DNA from 2 places in the Fructobacillus sp. ESL1117 genome. Region 2 is predicted to be linked to the other one. Evidence: riboswitches for the same ligand, from Rfam matches in the RefSeq annotation. Region 2 holds a riboswitch; the other holds the start of a gene.
The links. Region 2 has a riboswitch for lysine ahead of ACSYSH_RS04870 (amino acid permease). Riboswitches for the same ligand answer to the same signal wherever they lie in the genome.

Region 1: linked by a shared signal. The riboswitch ahead of alr (alanine racemase) and the one ahead of ACSYSH_RS04870 (amino acid permease) in region 2 are both predicted to bind lysine.

Annotation. Positions count from the first base shown of each region.
Region 1 covers NZ_CP196385.1:161,026-171,347, reverse strand. The annotation lists gene dapB (4-hydroxy-tetrahydrodipicolinate reductase) at 1-639, opposite strand, end outside; gene dapA (4-hydroxy-tetrahydrodipicolinate synthase) at 636-1,517, opposite strand; gene ACSYSH_RS00830 (N-acetyldiaminopimelate deacetylase) at 1,618-2,769, opposite strand; gene dapD (2,3,4,5-tetrahydropyridine-2,6-dicarboxylate N-acetyltransferase) at 2,860-3,570, opposite strand; gene lysA (diaminopimelate decarboxylase) at 3,677-4,978, opposite strand; gene alr (alanine racemase) at 5,038-6,150, opposite strand; lysine riboswitch at 6,240-6,392, opposite strand; gene ACSYSH_RS00810 (exonuclease domain-containing protein) at 6,502-8,910, opposite strand; gene mvk (mevalonate kinase) at 9,056-9,997, shown strand; gene mvaD (diphosphomevalonate decarboxylase) at 10,115-10,322, shown strand, end outside.
Region 2 covers NZ_CP196385.1:1,052,470-1,062,791, reverse strand. The annotation lists gene ACSYSH_RS04885 (ketopantoate reductase family protein) at 146-1,126, opposite strand; gene trpS (tryptophan--tRNA ligase) at 1,257-2,273, shown strand; gene ACSYSH_RS04875 (hypothetical protein) at 2,405-3,025, shown strand; lysine riboswitch at 3,045-3,216, shown strand; gene ACSYSH_RS04870 (amino acid permease) at 3,311-4,762, shown strand; gene ACSYSH_RS04865 (HTH domain-containing protein) at 4,866-5,456, opposite strand; gene rpoB (DNA-directed RNA polymerase subunit beta) at 6,527-10,144, shown strand; gene rpoC (DNA-directed RNA polymerase subunit beta') at 10,168-10,322, shown strand, end outside.

The sequences.
Region 1 (10,322 bases), 550 kb from region 2:
AGCAGAACCAAAGACAACTGTTTCTTCGGCTAAGATACCTGGCAAACGCATCGCATGAATTGGCACTCCCTGACCTTGGTCACCACGGGCCAAGGCAGCCGAATGTGGAATAGCAGGTTCTTTTTGACGGGCAGAAACAATCAGATCAGCAGTCGCCTTTGCCGTCCCAGATGGTGCATCAACCTTATCCTCATGGTGAGCCTCGATAATTTCGGCAGCGGGCAAATATTTAGCCGCTTGGCCGGCAAATTGCATTAATAAGACTGCCGTCATTGAAAAATTAGGAACAACCAATGCCGATTGGTCGTTTTCCAAAGCCAACGCCCGTAATTTTTCCAAATCGTCTGCCTGTAAGCCAGACGTGCCCATCACCAAGTCAAAACCATGAGTTAAGGCGTATTGGCCATTTTCAAAGGCAGCTGCTGGATTGGTCACGTCAACCCAAACATCGGCACTGACATCAATGGCTGATAAGTCAGTAAAGGTTGGCACAGTCCTTGCTTGCTTTTGCGACTGTTGGTCCAATGCTTTTTTCGTCGTTAAGCGACCAGCCAATGAAAAATCGGCTTGTCCTTCAATCAGTTCTTCAATTGACTGACCCATTTTTCCTTGGGCTCCTGCGAGAAAGACGGTTTTCATGCGATAACTCCTTGTCGGCCTAATACGGCTTCTACTTCTGCTGTTTGCTGCTCAGTCAAAGGCAGCAATGGTAAACGTAACTGATTTTCAACCAAGCCCTGCTTAGCTAAGATGGCCTTCACAGGACTTGGCGATGGATGAGAGAACAAAACGTTCATCTTCGGCGTCAAAAAACGTTGATACTGACCTGCCAAGGCCACATCACCAGCCTCAAGAGCCGTAAAGAGCGCCTGCATTTCCCGGCCATAAAGGTGGGAGGCAACTGAAATTGTCCCGGCACAACCAACGGCCTTCGCTGCCAATGTTTGGCTATCTTCGCCAGTGTAAACGGCAAAGTCCTCTGGCGCTTGATTGACCAAAACGGCCAAATCGTCGATCGAAGTCACTTGCTTCACCGCATTAATATTTGGGTGATGGGCTAAGAACAAGACGGAATCATTTGTCATCGAAACGCTTGACCGACCAGGGATGTTATACAACATCAATGGTACTTGGCTGGCATTGGCAATTGCCGTGAAGTGGGCAATCATGCCATCCTGATCAGGCTTATTGTAGTAAGGCGTAACCGCTAAAATACCAGTCACACCCTCAATTTGGCTTGCAATTTCGGCTAAAGCCACAGACTCTGTCGTATTATTTGTGCCAACATTGGCAATCACAGGTCCTCGACCGTCCACGTACTGGGCAAAGTGACGGTATAAGGAAAGCCGTTCTTCCGTCGTTAACGTAGGTGACTCACCGGTCGTACCACCGATAACAAAGCCCTCCGTTCCTTCATTCAATAACTTGTCCGTTAAACGGTCCAAGGCCTCATAGTCAATTTCATTCTGACTGGTAAATGGGGTAATTAATGCGGTAATTAAATTTGCTGTCATCATCAAAAGCCATCCTCTCTCATCTCTAGCTATAGCGACTGCTTGCATCTCTTTAATCATTTTTTAACTGGCAAGCTGAAAAATCAGTTTACCTAGGTATTAGCTACTGGGCCATTTGCTGGTTAAAATAAGCAACCATCGCTTGAACACCAGCATTTATAGCTCGTTCATCGGGATTTAACCGGGCATCATGGAGGCTGTGTTCGGGATCTCCAACCCCAAGCCAAAACATCGTGCCTGGAAACTGCTGGAGTAAGAAGCCAAAGTCTTCGCCAGTCATTGCTGGTTGTGCTTCAACAAAGTCAACTTCCGGATTTTCTTCCATGAAAGCCATCAAGGCTGCCGTGGTCTTTGGATTATTTTCAACCGGATAGTAACCACCCTGAATGAGTTCCAAATTCATTTGAACATCACAGGCCGCGGCAATTCCCTCCGCAATCGCGCGGACCCGTTTTTGCATCAGCTCCAAGTCTGTTTGGGTAAAGGCCCGAATTGTGCCGGCCAACTTAGCTTCACCAGCAATAACGTTGCCAATGGTACCAGCGTGAAAGGAACCAATCGTCACGACCCCACCATGGATCGGATTAACATTACGGGAAACCACGGTTTGCACCTGATTGACAAAGGAGCAAGCGGCAAGCAAAGCATCCTTTGCTTGCTGTGGATAAGCCGCGTGACCACCCTGGCCAACAACTTGTAGATGAATCTCCGTTGTTCCAGCAAAGAGCGTCCCCATTTTGGTCGCAATCTGACCGGCAGGCAAAGCTGGCTGGTCATGCAAAGCGTAGAGCTCATCCGGTTTAAAATCACCCGTGAGCGCACCGGCTTCATACAAACGTTTACCCCCAGCCTCGGATTCCTCAGCCGGCTGAAAGATAAAAATGAGATTATCTTTCGGCTGATTTTTCGCAAAGTAAGCCAAAATTCCCAGTGCAACCGTCATATGAATATCGTGGCCACAGGCATGCATCACACCTGGATGCTTTGAAGCAAAGGGTAAGCCCGTTTCTTCCTTAATGGGTAAGGCATCAATATCAGCCCGGTAACCGATTGTTTTTTGCGGATGCGTCCCTGCTAAGCGAACTAGCAAGGCCGTTTCAACTTCCGGCACCTCTTTGATTGTTAAGAAGTCACTGGCAAAGGTGGCAATTGTTTTTTTCAAATATTGTTGCGTTTGCACCTCGTGCAAGGCCAACTCTGGAATGGCGTGTAAGTCACGCCGAACCTTCACTAAATTAATGGTTGAATCGGACATCAAAGCCTCCCTTTCATGGACCATGAAACTATCTCTCTAATCGGCTAAGGCGCGCGGCCAGCTCCCAGACCTTTGCAGCATCCCCCTTGTTTACAAATCGCGTAAGGCAGCAACCAAGGCCGTCTTTTGCTCAGTTTGAGCATCAATTTGCTTAATGACCCTAGCCGGTACACCGGCAACAACGGTTTTTTCAGGCACGTCTTCTGTCACGATCGCACCGGCGGCCACAACCGCTCCGGCACCAACTTGAACCCCTTCAATGACCACTGCGTTGGCACCAATCAAAGCCCCATCACCAACACGAACAGGTTCTGCTGAAGCAGGTTCAATCACACCCGCTAAGACGGCACCGGCACCAATGTGGCAGTTCCGGCCAACTTCAGCTCGGCCACCTAAGACAGCGCCCATATCAATCATTGAGCCGGCACCAATTTTGGCACCAATATTAATTATTGCCCCCATCATGACGACAACCTGGTCATCAATTTGAACTCGGTCACGAATCAAAGCTCCTGGTTCAATCCGGGCATTCAAGTGTTGAGTGTTCAACAGCGGCACCCCGGAGTTACGGGCAATTAATTCAACATGGTAGTCAGTAATGGCTGCTTGGTTGTCGTCCAAAATTGTTTGGATAACTTGCATATCACCAAAGACACTGCCAGTCTTCTCTCCAATAAAGGCTTGTACATCATTTGGCCATGTAATTTGAGTCAAATCACCCGCTAAGGTCACCTTGGCCGGTGTCTTCTTTTGAGAAGTTGCCAGATAGTTAATAATCGCTGCTGTGTCCATTTCAGTCATGTTTTGTTTTCCTTTTCCGGTTATTTTCTTTTTATTTAAATCCCATTGTTTCTTTCAGCCAAGCAAGGCGGGTTAATAAAATTAAGCATGCCCTACATACGCTTTTTTACCACTTACCAGGTAATTGGTAAGGCCGGTCATGGCTGGTTAAATCAGCTAGACTTTCGCCCCTAACTACCAGTTGTGAAAGGCCGTTTTCAACAAAAACCACGGCCGGTACAGGATTGCGGTTGTAACGAGAAGCCATGGAATAACCATAAGCACCTGTATTCAAAACAGCTACCAAGTCGCCTGGCTCAGTGACGGGCAACTCCTGGTCCTGAATCAAGACATCGCCTGACTCACAATACTTACCAACTAAGCGAACATGTTCTGCCGGCTTTCCGTGAACATTGTTGGCCAAGACTGCCTGGTAGTCGGCTTGGTAAAGAGCCGGACGAATGTTATCACCCATCCCCCCATCAACAGCCAAGTAAGTCCGAACACCCGGGATATCCTTTCGTGAACCGACGGTGTACAAACTGTAACCGGCCGGTCCGGCAATTGATCGACCCGGTTCAATCCAAATATCTGGTTGACGCATGCCCTTTTGAGCCGTTTGTTCCTGAACGCTGTTCAGCAATGCCAAAACGAGCTCTTCTGGTAAACGTGGCTGATCAGCATCCGTATAGGCGATTCCAAAGCCACCACCAAGGTCCAATACTTCTGGTTGGTAATCCCAAGAAGCACACAGGTCAACTAATTTCTGGCCGGCCAATTCAAAACCGTCTTCTTCAAAAATCTGAGAACCAATATGAGCCGATAAACCAAGGAGGTGCAAGCTTTGATCATTTTCAGCCAATTCATATGCCCGCTTAGCTTGACCGGATTCCAAATCAAAGCCAAACTTAGAATCAACTTGACCGGTTTGAATGTAATCGTGAGTGTGGGCTGAGACTCCTGGAACCACACGCAAGATGACGTTTTGCTGTCCCTTTCGGTCCGCCATTACCTGATGTAAAAGATCAAGTTCCAAAAAATTATCAATAATAATCGTGCCGACTCCGGATTCAACAGCAAAGGTTAAGTCAGAAAGTGACTTGTTATTCCCGTTATAGGAAACATTGTCCATCGGAAAACCCGCAGCCACCGCTGTAAAAATTTCACCGGCGGAAACCAGGTCTAGGTGCAGACCTTCTTCAGCAACCACCTGATACATTGCCTGACAAGCAAATGCTTTTGAAGCGTAGGCAACGGCTCCTTTTTGATCAGCTTGGTCAAAGGCCTTCTTAAAGGCGCGCATCTGCTTACGCATGGTCAATACGTCATAAACGTACAATGGCGTTTGATATTCCTTGGCCAAATCAGTGGCTAACACGCCACCAATGATGAGCTGGTCTTGGTCATTTACTTGCAAGTGGTTTGACATAAGAATCTTTCCTTCTTTTCTTTTTTCAATCAAAATATTATTAGGTGAAGCCTAGAGGTTTAATCAACCAGGTACCGTGCTAAGCGGTCTTGGAAGCCAATCGTGATTTCCCATGGATCAATTTCACAATAGTGGGAAAAAGCAATCAGCGTGTTTTCCTGGTCCCGATTTTTACCAATAAAAGTCACCTTAGTTCCAACCGGGACAGGTTCTTCAAGAGCAATCATTAGTTGGTCCATGGCTAACTTACCAACAATTGGCGCCTTTTGGCCATTAACCAAAACCTCAAAGCCAACAGCTTCTCTGGGTAGACCATCACCATAGCCGATTGGCAAAGTTGCAATCCATTGATCCTTGGTGGTTTGATAAGTAGCACCATAGGAAACGGAAGCACCGGCCGGCAGTTGTTTAATCATCACAACCTCGGATTCAAGCGTCAAGACCGGTTCTAGGTAGTTGTCAGGCTTTAGCACCCCTTCGGAGGGCTCGATACCATAGACCGAAGTCCCTGCTCGAATGACATCCATTGGCATCTGGTCAACCCGGTATAAGGCTGCAGCCGAATTAGCCAAGTGGACCATCGGTGGCATTGGCAGACCATCAGTGAGCTCGTGCCAAGTTGCCAACTGACCTTCAAAATATGTTGTGTCAACAGCATCAGCCGTGGCAAAGTGGGTCATAATGCCCTGGTAAAGTAAGAAATCAGCATCTTGTACATCGTCGATTGCTGCACTCAATTCTTCCCGGTCACGAAAACCAATCCGTCCCATGCCCGTATCAACCGCCAAGTTAACCGGAAGTTTAGGACCGCCAAGACGCAAATTTGCTTCGGCCCGTTTCAACGTTTCACGATCAGCAACTGTGGCAATAATTTGGTAATCGGCCATTAGTTGGGCAAAGTCAGGAGACGTGAGGCCCAAAACCAAGATTGGTTGGCAAAAGCCGGCTTTACGTAAGGCAATTGCCTCATCCATCACAGCCACCGCAAGGCCATCGGCACCGCCTTCAACGGCAGCCTGACTCATTTCTAACAAACCAAAGCCATAAGCATTGGCCTTCACCGTCATGAAAATAAAGTTGGCGTGACTACTTTCACGCATGACTTGCAAATTTTTGGCCACCGCTGCCTTTGAAATCAATAAACGACTTGGACGGTGATTAGCGACAACCATGTTAGCCTCCTTAGGCAATAAAAAAATCCAAACAACGGGGGTTCATCCCTGTCGTTTGGATTATTGTCTAAAAATAGTCACAAAAAAAACAGTTGAATAGCTCCCCGCTGCATTAGCAGCGACAGTCCAATAGCTCTTAACTATTGGCCCAGCAAAATGGCTTTAACCCCATCAGCTTCGGCAACCGCCCCTTTCACGAACATTGTTCGGTACTCTTGTTGGTTGCGACCTCTATTACTTATTAAGTTGCCATTAATATACATGAGATTTTTTCTCATGTCAACACTCCTAACAAAATAAATTATCTTTTTAACAAAAAAGACAGCCGAAAATGGCTGTCTTTTCTTAGTTTTATGAAAGATTTTTTTGATAAAAGTTCGCCTTTACCCGTTTATACCGACTATTAACAGTTGCCAATCGATCCGAAAGCGCCTTAACCTGGTCCTGGTTAAAAGAAGCAAGTAAAACGGACTTTTCTTGTTTTTGAAGGGCAATCAATAGTGGGGTGAGCGTGGTGACATCAACCCAGCGATGGGCCTGCGAAATCACGGCCACTGCCGGCACTTGCAAGCTTTGTTGCCAAATAGCCGACAAATATTCTGGCAGGACAATCAAAATCGACCGGGCCTCTTGACTGCTTTGCCGGACGGCCTTAATGAGGGGAGAAGAAAGGTCCTGAGCATAAACAACGTAGTCATCACCATACCGATCTGATAACTTATAATACCAATGCTTCAAAGCGGCATGATCCTCAACAATCAGAACTATGTGTTGAACCTTGGCTAAAATCAGCTGTCCAATTTGCTGGTCTTCGTTTCGGCTCGTGGTCAGCACCGTCGTTAATTGGTTATCCGTCGTCCCCTCGAATTCACTTTTTTCAGGCAAGAGAGCTCCTGGCGTCTGAGCGAGGAACGTTGCTAAATCATCCGGTAAATAAGACGAAACAACGAGGACTTTGTCGACCTGCTTTAAGAAATATTTTTGGTAAAGCAAGTCGTTCTTGACTTCAAAAATCAAGTTTTGAACAGCCGGTTCCTTTTGGAGATGCCACGAAATATGGGCCAGATATTCCTGGTGCGCCGATAACCAAGACAGTTTGGCTAATTTAGCCGTCAAATCAGCTTGTGTTAATTTGTGGTGAAAATTAGCTTCGGCTGCCAAATCAACTAAGTCCAACAAGCGATTCAAGACCGCCTTACCGGTTTTCACCAGACCAATTTCTTCCGCTTGGCCATCAATCTTGTTGCTGGCCTCTTCCCAGTTGTGAAGGGCTACTTTCCACTGGCCCTGGGTCTTCTTCGGTAGACTAGCAGCCAAATCAGCTAAGCGGGCTACTTGGTCTTGGTAGAAGCTCAAGGGCAACGTCAGACCAAAGCCCTCTTGAATAGCAGTCAAAAGCGCAATTGGCTTTTCCAGTATGGCTACGGGCCGATCCTGGTACTGGCTTGCCCTTTCCAGATTTTCCGAAGTGGCAAAAAATGCCGCAAAGGTCAAAAGAACAACATTCGCACGGGCCGCCTTGTCAAAGGCTTTGACAAAGGCCGGACCAGTTTCATCAGAACGAACGGCTGCTAAGCCAGGCTGATTTTGCACACCCTTTGGCAAGTCCACGAGGGCCAAGTCGGCACTTTCGGATAACCAAACGAGGACTCGTGCTTGCCAAAAGATACCGCCTTGCTTTTTAGCCGCCTCCAAAACTTTTTGAAACTTTTTCTCGTCCAGATAATCTCGTGGCGCATAGAGTTTTGCAATCGACAAGTTGGCTCCAGGTAGCCGATCCTGCAATTCTGCTAAAATGGTCTCCTGGTGGTTCAAGAGCGTAATGTCGTGAGCCAGTAGGTAGGTCGCTTGTTGGCGATTTTGATAAAAGAGTGGCAATAGATACGACAACGTTTTCCGAACTTCTGGTGGTGTTGTTAACTGCCAAACCGCTCGTTTCCGCTGCTGCAAAAAGCGCTGCACCTGGTCCATCACCTGACTCTGGTCTTTTTCGACCGCAAAACTAGGCCCTAAAGCGGCAGCTTTATCAGAAAGCGTCTTGGGATAAAGCAAGTTACCAGCCGGTTTGTTCCGGTTGGTAACTTTTTGGTGACCGGACTGGCGGCCCAAGTTCTCTATGCGTTCGGCTAAAAATTCCGGAGCCGAGGACCGGTCCTTCATGGCCATAGCCAAGAAATCCTGGCTTTGACGCAACAGGTTCCAATCCACACTCAAAAGTTCCTTCTTCGTCTTGTCAGGTAGGCCCTGCGCCTTGTGCCAAAGCGAGAGCATCAGATACGCCGTGGCCTCTGCATCAGCGTTGGCTCGGTGAGCCTGAACAAGAGGCAAATCGAGGTACTTTGTCAAATCAGACAAGCGATAGCCTGGGGCCGTTGGGTAAAGAATTTGGGCTAGTTGAACAGTATCGATTGCCATTAGGTCCAGTTCAGGCAAACCAACCCGGGCAAATTCGGCATTCAAATAAGGGTAATCAAAGTTCACGTTATGGGCAACAAAAACCTGATCCTTTAATAACCCGCGCAAAGAGGGAGCAAGTTCCTCAAAGAAGGGTGCATCCCGCACATCTTTTTGACTGATATGGGTTAATTGTTGAATTTTTTTATCGATTGTTTGTCCTGGATTCACGAATGAATCGAAGTGTTCGACAATCTTTTTATTTTTTACAAAGGTCATCCCGATTTGAATAATCCGCCCTCCTTTTTCAACGGAGGGGTTAGTGGTTTCCAAATCGACAATCACAAAGGCGGCTGATTTTTTCATCAGGACTCCTTTCTCATCTCGAGACCAAGACATAATTGGGCCCAAAACTGTCTTTTTTAGACCTAAATTTCATTTTGCTCTAGTAGTTATTTTACACTACTTAGCCCAGTGCGGTACAATATTAGCAGTAATTGGAGTCTTTTATATGGAAAAAAATCATGCCGGCTTTGGCCACTCACACGCCAAAGCCATTCTCATCGGCGACCATGCCGTTGTTTACCAACAACCGGCCGTTGCCATCCCCCTGTTAAATCTCGAAGTGACCGCCAGTGTGCAAGCGATTGCTAGCGGCCAAACGGTTATTTTAGGTGACCAAGCCTTTGACATTGCCAACCTTGGTGCTGATTTAGAAGGCTTACGCCAGTTAATAGTTGCCTTACTGGCCAACCTCGTCGAACCTGACCAGCCCTTCTTATTAGAGGTGCAATCACTCATCCCCCAAGAGCGGGGCTTTGGTGCTTCAGCCGCCCTGGCAACTGCCATTACCCGGGCCTTCTTTGATTGGACCGGGCAAGGCTTGAGCCAGGACCAACTGAATTTTTATACGAATTTAGCTGAAAGTATTTCCCACGGTTCACCTTCCGGCATTGATGCGGCCACAGTCTCGGCCGTTGAGCCCGTCTGGTTTCATCAGCAACAAATCGATTCCTTCCAGACAAATTTGGAAGCAACCCTTGTCCTTGCAGACACTGGCGTTCGTGGTCAAACTGTTCGAGCCGTTAATATCGTTAAGGACCAGCTCAAGAAAAATTATGAACCAACCTGGGGAGCCATTAACCATCTCGGACAGCTAGCTTTCTTGGTCAAAGAAGCTTTGGCCAATAACGATCCCAAAACTTTGGGCCAGCTCTTTACCGACGCCCACAAGGACCTACAAACCCTTCAAGTTTCACACCCCAAGCTCGATACCCTCGTCAATGCCGCACTAGCGGCAGACGCACTGGGTGCCAAATTAACCGGGTCTGGCATTGGTGGGGCCATGTTTGCTCTGGCAAAAAATAACGACCATGCACAAAAAATTGCGACCGCTCTCAAGCGGGCTGGTGCCAAGGAAACTTGGATTCAACCGCTGTCAGCAGCCCATTAAAAATCAGATTAAGGTCCCTCCTTGCTCAACTGCGTTTTTTCAAAACAAATAAGCACGGACCGTTTTTTAACTACTGATAAACCACTAATAAATTTAAATTTTACCAAGGAAAGCACTGTGACCGATAAAACAACTACTGCCAAAGCGCACACCAATATTGCTCTCATCAAATACTGGGGCAAAAAAGATAAGATACTCAACCTACCAACCACCTCATCATTGTCATTAACCCTGGATGAATTTTACACTGAGACCATGGTTACGGCCGGTAAAGAAGATACGTTGTTGATTAACAACATGATGCAGGACCCAACTCGGATCCACA
Region 2 (10,322 bases):
TAAAGTCGCAACTTCGGTTGCGGCTTTTTTGTTGTTTAAAAGGCAAAGAAAAAACGCTGATGTGGCAGGGCAAATGTAAGGAGTTTTTAAGCTCGCTTAGCAATGCGCTAGCAGTCTTTATCAGCGATTTTTGACTATAATTTTTTTACTTTTCTGCTTGTACAAGCTTATTAACTGGTGGGTTAAATTCACGCATTGCTTCGGCAAGATGGACCAAGTTGGTAATCAAACGTTGGTTAGGAGCTGGTACGCCGTTCTTTTCGGCCAAATCAGCCAAGTAGCCGTTGATGTAGTCAACTTCCGTTGGACGTCCCTTCACAAAGTCTTGATACATAGAAGGGAAGTGGAGTGGGTTACCAACGCGGGAAACGTAATCGACCTGTTCCAACATCTCCTGTTCTGTTTCAATCAATTCGATGCCGGCTGCCTTAGCACCAGCATAAACTTCTGCGACAAGTGGGGCAGCAATCTTTGAAACGAAGTCCTTGTATTCGATCAAATGACCCATCCGGGATTGGAACATGGTAGCGATTGAGTTTTCTACCGAGTTGAAAGTAACCTTTGTCAGCAATGTTCCCATGAAGTTTTCAGAATAAGAGGGGTTCAAGCCGGCTGCTTGAAAATCTTTTTGCACTTCATCCATGACTTTGGATGGCTTTTGGGTCAAGTTTGCATAAACAGAACTTGTTTCCCCAATAAAGTCAACATCGCCAAAGTTGTTCAAAATAGTTGCAATCATAGCTGTTCCACCGATGATATGCTCTTCGTCGAAGTATTCTTGAATTTTTTCAATGTGACCCATGCCATTCATGGCAGCCAAAGCGGTTTGCCCCTTTTGGAACTTAGGTTGCAAGCGCTTTAATGCATCTGCTAATTGCATTTGCTTCATAAAGAAAATCCAGACATCTGGGGTATTTTCGTATTCTTCTGGTGAATAGATATTCACCTTAATTGGCGTCCGGTCTTCGTGGTTAACCGATCGGTAAACTACGTCGCCTTGAGCTTTAATAACGTCGACTGAACCTTGTGTTGGCTCGACAAAATCGACGTCGAGGCCTGCTTCTTCTTGCAATAAGAGACCGTAACGAAGACCCATCGCACCTGCACCCACAACAGCATATTTCATATTGATTCCCCCTTAGTGTGAAAACATTCTAATCTTTTTCTCATAATATAACAATAAAACAAGAATCCTGCAAGTCGAGTTTGATTTCGTTATAATAGAGGAGTTAATAACTAGAAAGAGAATAGAAGCCATGGAAAAAGAAATTTACTTAACTGGTGATCGCCCAACCGGAAAACTACATATCGGTCACTATATTGGATCATTGAAGAATCGAGTGGCTATGCAAAATTCTGGGGAATTTGACCCCTATATCATGATTGCCGACACCCAGGCCTTCACGGATAATGCGCGTAATCCTGAAAAAATCAGACAATCATTGACGGAAGTTGCCTTGGACTATTTGGCTGTTGGCTTGGACCCAAAGAAGTCAACCATTTTTGTCCAGTCCCAGATTCCAGGCTTAGCTGAATTAACGATGTACTTTATGAACTTGGTTTCATTAGGACGTTTAGAGCGTAATCCAACAGTCAAGACCGAAATTCAGCAAAAGGGCTTCGGGGAAGGGATTCCCGCTGGTTTCCTAACCTATCCAGTTTCCCAGGCTGCTGATATTACGATTTTTAAGGCCAAAAAGGTCCCGGTTGGTGATGATCAAAAACCGATGATTGAACAAACGCGCGAATTAGTGCGGTCATTTAATAATGCTTATCAAAAAGATGTCTTTGTTGAGCCTGAAGGCGTTTTTCCACCAAAGGGTCAAGGACGCCTACCAGGAATTGATGGAAATGCAAAGATGTCGAAGTCTTTGAATAATGGCATTTACCTTTCTGATGACCCAGACACCTTGGCTAAGAAGGTCAAGTCAATGTATACTGATCCAACACATATTCGTGTTGAGGATCCGGGACATGTTGAAGGAAACGTTGTCTTTACCTATTTAGATATTTTTGACCACGATCAAAGTCGGGTACAAGACCTAAAGGAACAGTACCAAGCGGGTGGTTTAGGTGATATGAAGCTCAAAAAGCACCTATTAGACGTGATGGAAGCTGAACTAGCACCGATTCGTGAACGTCGGTTAGAGTACGCACAAAATATGGATCAGGTATTAGCCATGTTGAAAGATGGTTCAGAAAAAGCCAACCAAAGGGCTGAAGAAACCATGAAAGAGGTTCGAACAGCCATGGGTATCAATTATTTTAATTAAAAATAATTCTTCATTGCGTTGGTTGCACTTTGCTTTTTTTTATTACATGACGTAAACTCTTTTAGGTAAGAATGTTAGTTATCGAAGAGGACCGTTTTGTGTTAATATCGCCATTAAAAAAGAGACCATATTTGTCAAAGTGCTTTCTAGCACTTTTTATTATTCTATCGATTATGCTGCGCTTCAATAGTGGTTTTTTGGAGTTAATGGATACTGTTTTGGCCATTGTTGCCCAAGAAATTGCTAGTCATTTCTTATTTTTAGCAGGACCTGCGAATTTGTTGGGAAGCTTGTGGTTCATTTGGTTAATCAATATTTTTTGGGCGTTTTTTATTCGATCTTTGGGCTTTAAAATTGGCTCTTGGTGGGTGCTGAACGTGACTACGATTTTCTTTATCACTATGATTATTTGGTCGGCGCTGGTCTTTTTGACCTGGAATCATGGGTTGACCTTAGATCAAACGATGCCTGATTTATCATTGGCAATGTGGGCCTTGTTTTTCTTTGAATTTGATAATATCCTGGTTCGTCGATTTCATGTGGCTCACTGGGTCAAGACAGCCATTCAAACCGTCTTTGTGTTGACATGGATTGTGTTAGCTGGTAATAAAATGGTGGGCAGTGATTTGTCCTTTACCACGGTGCTGGGTGCTTTCTTATTGGCCTATACCTACTTCCGTTTAGCTGCTAGAGTTTACTTAAAGCACGTTAAAAGTTGGTTAGCTATTTTTGCAGTTGACGGTGATATTTAGGTTGTGTTAAGGTAAGTACAACAAACAAAGAGGTCGCAACGAAAATCAGTAACCCTGGGGAGTCTGGCCAAGACGAAGAATGAGGGTGAAAGGTGCTGTTGCCGAAAGGAAATTTTTGGGCCAAAGATTCTCCTTGGGCCGGTGAAGAAGATTCATCGGACTGTCGTTTTTAACGGTGCGCTTTGCTAATCATTGCTATCATTATTGAACGAATTTACCGCCTGTTTTGTTTTGTGACAAAACAGGTTTTTTATTGTTTGAAATTAATATGAAGGAGTCATGCAAATGGCTGAACAAGATCAAAATGCCATCCAGCAGGAATTGAAGACACGTCATGTCTCCATGATTGCCTTGGGTGGATCAATTGGAACGGGGCTCTTTTTGGCCTCTGGAGCAACGGTATCGCAAGCCGGGCCAATGGGGGCAATCACTGCCTACCTGGTGATGGGTGTCATGGTTTACTTCCTGATGACTTCCCTTGGTGAAATGGCAACCTATATGCCAACTACTGGTTCGTTTTCGGAATATGGAAACCGTTTTATTGAACCAGCGATGGGTTTTGCCCTCGGGTGGAATTATTGGTTTAACTGGGCGATTACCATTGCGGCGGAAGTTTCAGCAGTTGGTTTGGTTGCACAGTTTTGGTTGCCCCACGTACCGGCTTGGGTTTTCTCAGCGATTGTGTTGGCGTTGATTTTCTTGATTAATCTCTTTTCTGTTTCGACTTTTGGTGAAACAGAATTCTGGTTATCAACAATTAAGGTTGTGACCATTGTCTTCTTCTTGGCTGTCGGTGTCTTGACCATTTTTGGGGTCATTCACTCCAATCAAAATGTGATGCATAACCTGTCTGTTGGGAACCATGGTTTTGTTGGTGGTTTCCAAGGGGTCTTATCAGTATTCTTAGTTGCTGGTTTTTCATTTCAGGGAACGGAAATGGTGGGAATTACTGCCGGTGAAGCAAAGGACCCGTCAAAATCAGTACCAAAGGCGATTAACTCAGTCTTTTGGCGAATCTTGTTGTTCTATATCGGAGCGATTTTTGTGATTTCTGCTTTGGTTTATTACAAGGATCCCAATTTGTTGTCAGCTGCTAATAACAATGACATCACAGTTTCACCATTTACGATTGTCTTTAAGAATGCTGGCATTGCCTTTGCAGCTTCATTGATGAATGCGGTTATCTTGACATCGATTATTTCAGCTGCTAATTCAGCTACTTATGCTGCCAACCGGACTTTATATGCCTTGGCCAAGAAGGGCCAGGCACCAAAGGTATTTTCTAAGTTGTCAAAGTTTGGTGTCCCTTGGGCATCCCTATTGTTGACGGTTTTTGTTGGTATGTTTGCTTTCTTGTCAGACATTAAGGGCGGTAGTGAAGCCTACACTTGGTTGGTTGCTGCCTCAGGTTTGTCAGGTTTTATAGCTTGGTTAGGCATTGCCTTAGCACATTTGCGCTTCCGCCGTGCTTATGTTCGCCAGGGTAAGGATTTGAACAAGTTGGTTTACAAGGCTCGCTGGTTCCCATTTGGTCCGGTTTTAGCAATTGTTTTGTCAATCGTGGTGATTGTTTTGCAAGATCCATCTTCCTTTATTCACTTTGATTGGGAAAAGATTGGCATGACTTATTTGTCGGTGCCAATTGTCGTGATTCCATATATTGTCTATAAGATTGTTAAGAAGTCAAAGTTGATTCCGTTGGATGAAATTGATTTGGACTCAAAGGCGGAACATTAATAATCGGTTATTCGGCCGGACTTCGCTTGGGTAAGTTGTGTTTGTTAATTAATAAAAGAGCTTCCACTTTAAAGTGGAAGCTCTTTTTGTGAAAGTTCACGGCTTAGTCGCTCATTTCGGCTAAATCAAGGATAGAATTTGAGAAAAGATAGATAAAACGTTTAGCAAAAATGTCGGGTTTAACGGGTTCTTCTTGAGTAAGCCAGATGCTGATGGCAGCCATGACTTGGTTAATCGTGAGCTCGGCAAGGGTTTTTGAGGTTAGCTCGTGCTGGTTACCATTGGCACCATCAAAGTAGGGGATGAGCATGTCGATGTACTGTTGGTTTAAGTAGGGGCGCCAGGCTGGGTCTGCGACTTTTGAATAAAAAACACCGAGAAATTCATGTTTTTCATAGAGTGATGGGATAACGTTTTGAGCGAAAAAATTTAGTAATTCTTTGAAAGAACGGTTTTTGTCATGAAAGGCAAAACACTTTAACTGTTGGTATGGTTTATTATCAACGTAATAATGCAGTGATTGCGTTAGTTCTTCAATATTTTGAAAATGATTTTTGTAGATAGCTTGTCTGGAGACACCTAATTCTTCAGCGATTTTGGCTAATGAAATATCTTTTGTACTCTCAGCGACTCGGGCGACCTTCAGGTATGCGTAAAAAATGCGTTCGGTTGTCACGGGTTGGGGATTTTCCATGGTGTCCTTTCGGGTAAGTGAAAATTAATATTGTGGATTATTGAACATTATACCATCTCAGTGACCACCAAAATGGTCTTTTTCAACATAGTTTGATGGGTGAGGTTAACACCTGACAACCAAAATCCCTTGAAAAAAGAGGACAAAACTCGGTAAAATGTAACTGTTGTGACACTGCTATGTCTTTTGTTTTAGAGCAAAGAGGAGAGACTTTGCCAAGAGACAGAGCGGTCCGCGTGATGTCCGTGCGTCGTTTCACTTAATCTGCATTGGTGAGAGATGAAAGGTCCGGTTGGGGCAACGATAAAACTCCCTGGTCCTTTTAAGGTGCATAACTTTGTTGATTAGCAAGTCAGTAATTGGTGAACTGCAAGTATACATAGGTTTGGAAGTCCACAACAAAATATTTTTCAAGAATAAGATTGGTCGAAGATGAGAGCGGCCAATCTTATTCTTTTTGTTGTCTTGGGGACAAGCTTATCGAGCAATCAGTTTCAATATTTATCTTTTTTGATTTATTGAAAATACGGATTGAGGCTGATTTAACTTTTTTAATAACAATTCTGGCTGTTCCTTAAAGAAGGTGGTCTTGACGCTAATTGACAGAAACGGCCACTTTTCGTATAGCGGGTGTTTCGTAAAAACCTTAACAAGCTTGGTGAAGTAATGATAGTCCACCGGTTTCAAACAGAACGGGGTCTATCACTCGAACGCTGACAGTGGCTTTAGTTGATCATTGGATTATCCATGCAGAATATGCTGAAAGAGCTAATCGCGACGCTCACTACCTTTAAAAGCAGGGGCGAACTCGATTTGAGGCAAGTTTGGGTCTTGCTTTTTTCTTTGATAGTGGGTACAATAGTAATCAGAAACACTGTAAATAAATATGGCAGTTGGTGATCTCTTGTCCACTCAACGCCCTTATATCAGGCAATGCCCGCTCTTGGCGACAAAAACGTGGCTTGCTTTTTTTGTGCCTTATTGGCCGAAATAAGGGCTTGATTTCGCAAATTGTAATCAAATTGTAATATTTTCCCTAGTAAACAGTGAATAACAGACGAGGTGATACTGTGGCAGGACATTTAGTAAATTATGGTAAATATCGTACCCGCCGGTCATATGCCAGCATTAAAGAAGTGCTGGATCTTCCAAATTTGATCGAGGTACAACTGGCATCCTACCAATGGTTCTTAGATGAAGGAATCAAGGAGATGTTTAACGACATCATGCCAATCGAAGACTTCCAGGGTAACTTGTCTTTGGAGTACGTGGATTATCAATTGATGGAACCAAAGTACAACATCGATGAAGCTCGTGAACACGATGCGAACTACTCAGCACCATTGCACGTGACGTTGCGTTTGACAAACCATGAAACCGGTGAAATCAAGTCACAAGACGTCTTCTTTGGTGACTTTCCATTGATGACTGAACAGGGAACGTTCATCATTAACGGTGCCGAACGAGTAATTGTTTCACAATTGGTTCGCTCACCTGGAATTTATTACAACCAAGAAGCTGACAAGAATGGTCGCCCACACTTCGGGACAACAGTTATCCCCAACCGTGGTGCTTGGTTGGAATACGAAACAGACGCAAAGGGAATTGCCAACGTTCGTATCGACCGGACACGTAAGTTGTTGATGACGGAATTGGTTCGTGCCCTTGGCTTTGGTTCAGATTCGGATATTATTGATATCTTCTCAGACGGTTACGATGCCTTGAACATGACTTTGGAAAAGGATGTTCACAAGAACATGTCTGATTCCCGTGTTGAAGAATCATTGAAGGACATTTACGAGCGTTTGCGTCCAGGTGAACCAAAGACGGCCGACTCATCACGTGCTTTGTTGGTTGCTCGTTTCTTTGATCCAAAACGTTATGATTTGGCACCAGTTGGTCGCTACAAGATCAACAAGAAGTTGTCATTGAAGACGCGCTTGCTTAACCAGACTTTGGCTGAAACATTGGCCGACCCTGATTCTGGTGAAATTATTGCTGAAAAGGGAACGCTTGTTGATAAGGCTGTGATGGCCAAGTTGGCACCATTCTTGGATCGGGAAGACTTTAAGACAGTTACTTATACACCATCTGGTGATGCTGTCTTACAAGACGAAGTGGTTTTGCAAAAGATTAAGATTGAATCACCCGAAAATCCAGACAAGACTTTGCTTTTGATTGGCAACGGTCACTTGCCTGAAGACGAGCATAATGTTCGCCCAGCTGACATCTTGGCAGGAATGAACTACTTCATGAACTTGCAAGAAGGGGTTGGTCAAGTTGATGACATCGATCACTTGGGAAACCGTCGCATTCGTTCTGTTGGGGAATTGTTGCAAAATCAGTTCCGTATTGGTTTGACGCGAATGGAACGAGTTGTTCGCGAACGGATGTCAATTCAAGATGCTGCGACTGTTACGCCACAGCAATTGATTAACATTCGTCCAGTTGTTGCAGCAGTGAAGGAATTCTTCGGTTCATCACAGTTGTCACAGTTCATGGATCAGACGAACCCATTGGGTGAAATGAACCACAAGCGTCGTTTGTCAGCCCTTGGTCCTGGTGGATTGACTCGTGATCGTGCCGGTGTCGAAGTTCGAGATGTTCACTATACACACTATGGTCGAATTGACCCAATTGAAACGCCCGAAGGTCCTAACATTGGTTTGATCAACTCTTTGGCCACTTATGGTCGAATCAACAAGTATGGCTTTATTGAAACGCCATACCGCCGTGTTGATTGGGGAACTCATAAGGTTACCGAAAAGATTGATTATTTGACGGCCGATGAAGAAGATAACTATATCGTTGCCCAAGCCAACACGGAATTGGAAGACGATGGCTCATTTGTTCATAAGACTGCCATGGCCCGTTACGGTGAAGAAAACATCGAAACGCCAATCGAAAAGATTGACTATGTCGATGTTTCGCCAAAGCAGGTTGTTTCAGTCGGAACGTCGGTTATTCCTTTCTTGGAAAACGATGATTCCAACCGTGCTTTGATGGGTGCCAACATGCAGCGTCAGGCCGTGCCTTTGCTTGACCCACATGCGCCAATCGTTGGTACTGGTGTTGAATATAAGGCTGCCCACGATTCTGGTGCTGCCATTATCTCAACTGCAGCAGGTGAAGTTGAATATGTTGATGCCAAGGAAATCCGTGTCCGTCGTGAAGATGGTCAATTGGATACCTACGAGTTGATGAAGTTCCGCCGTTCAAACGGTGGTAAGAACTATAACCAAAAGCCAATTGTTAAGGTCGGGGAACAAATCGATGATGACCAGATTTTGGCAGATGGTCCATCAATGGAAAAGGGTGAACTGGCCCTTGGACAAAACCCAGTGATTGCCTTTATGACTTGGCATGGTTATAACTTCGAAGATGCCATTGTCTTGAACGAACGTTTGGTTCGTGAAGACGTTTATACATCAATTCACATCGAAGAATATGATTCAGAGGCTCGTGATACGAAGCTCGGCCCTGAAGAAATCACACGTGAAATTCCTAATACTGGTGAAGAACAGTTGAAGGACTTGGACGAAAACGGAATTATCCGTGTTGGTGCCGAGGTTAAGGATGGTGACATCCTGGTTGGTAAGGTAACACCAAAGGGTGTGACTGATTTGTCAGCCGAAGAACGTTTGCTACATGCTATCTTTGGAGAAAAGGCCCGCGAAGTTCGCGATACTTCTTTGAAGGTTCCCCACGGTGGTGGCGGAGTGGTTCAATCCGTTCGTATCTACACACCTGAAAATGGTGATGAATTGGCTCCAGGTGTTAACATGATGGTTCGTGTTTACATCGCTCAGAAGCGTAAGATTCAAGTCGGTGACAAGATGGCCGGTCGTCACGGAAACAAGGGTACTGTTTCAGTCGTTGTTCCTGAAGAAGACATGCCTTACTTGCCTGATGGAACGCCAATCGACATCTTGTTGTCACCCATGGGTGTGCCATCACGTATGAACATTGGGCAGGTTTTGGAACTGCACTTGGGATTTGCCGCTAAGAAGTTGGGCATCCACGTTGCTTCCCCTGTCTTCGATGGTGCTTCAGACGATGAAATCGAAGAAGCATTGGCTGAAGCTGGTTTGCCACAAGATGGTAAGTCTGTTGTTTATGACGGACAAACTGGTGAAGCCTTTGATAAGCGTGTTGCCGTTGGTGTTATGCACTATATGAAGTTGGCCCACATGGTCGACGACAAGATTCACGCCCGTTCAATCGGCCCTTACTCTCTTGTTACGCAACAGCCATTGGGTGGAAAAGCCCAATTCGGTGGACAGCGTTTCGGAGAAATGGAAGTTTGGGCTTTGGAAGCCTATGGTGCTGCCTACACCTTGCAAGAAATCTTGACTTACAAGTCGGATGATGTTGCTGGTCGTGTAAAGGTTTATGAATCAATCATCAAGGGTGACGCAATCCCTAAGCCTGGTGTGCCAGAATCATTCCGTGTCCTGGTGAAGGAATTGCAAGCCTTAGGTCTGGATATGCGTGTCTTGGACCAAGAAGGTGAAGCCGTTCAATTGAAGCAGATGGATGAAGACGATTCAGTCTTACCAGTTGATGCTTTGGAAAAGTTGGCCCGTACGAACCCTGATTTGCTTAACCGCGATGACGAAGAAGTTAAGGTAGCCTTTGATAAGGTAGAAGAAGACGCTGGTCAAAACTCTACTGATGAACAAGAATAATTAAAAGAAAGGTGACCGAATAGATGGCAATCGATGTTAATAAATTCGAGAGTATGCAAATCGGTCTGGCCTCACCTGATCAAATCCATGACTGGTCTCATGGGGAAGTCAAGAAGCCAGAAACGATTAACTATCGTACTCTTAAGCCTGAAAAAGATGGTTTGTTCGATGAACGAAT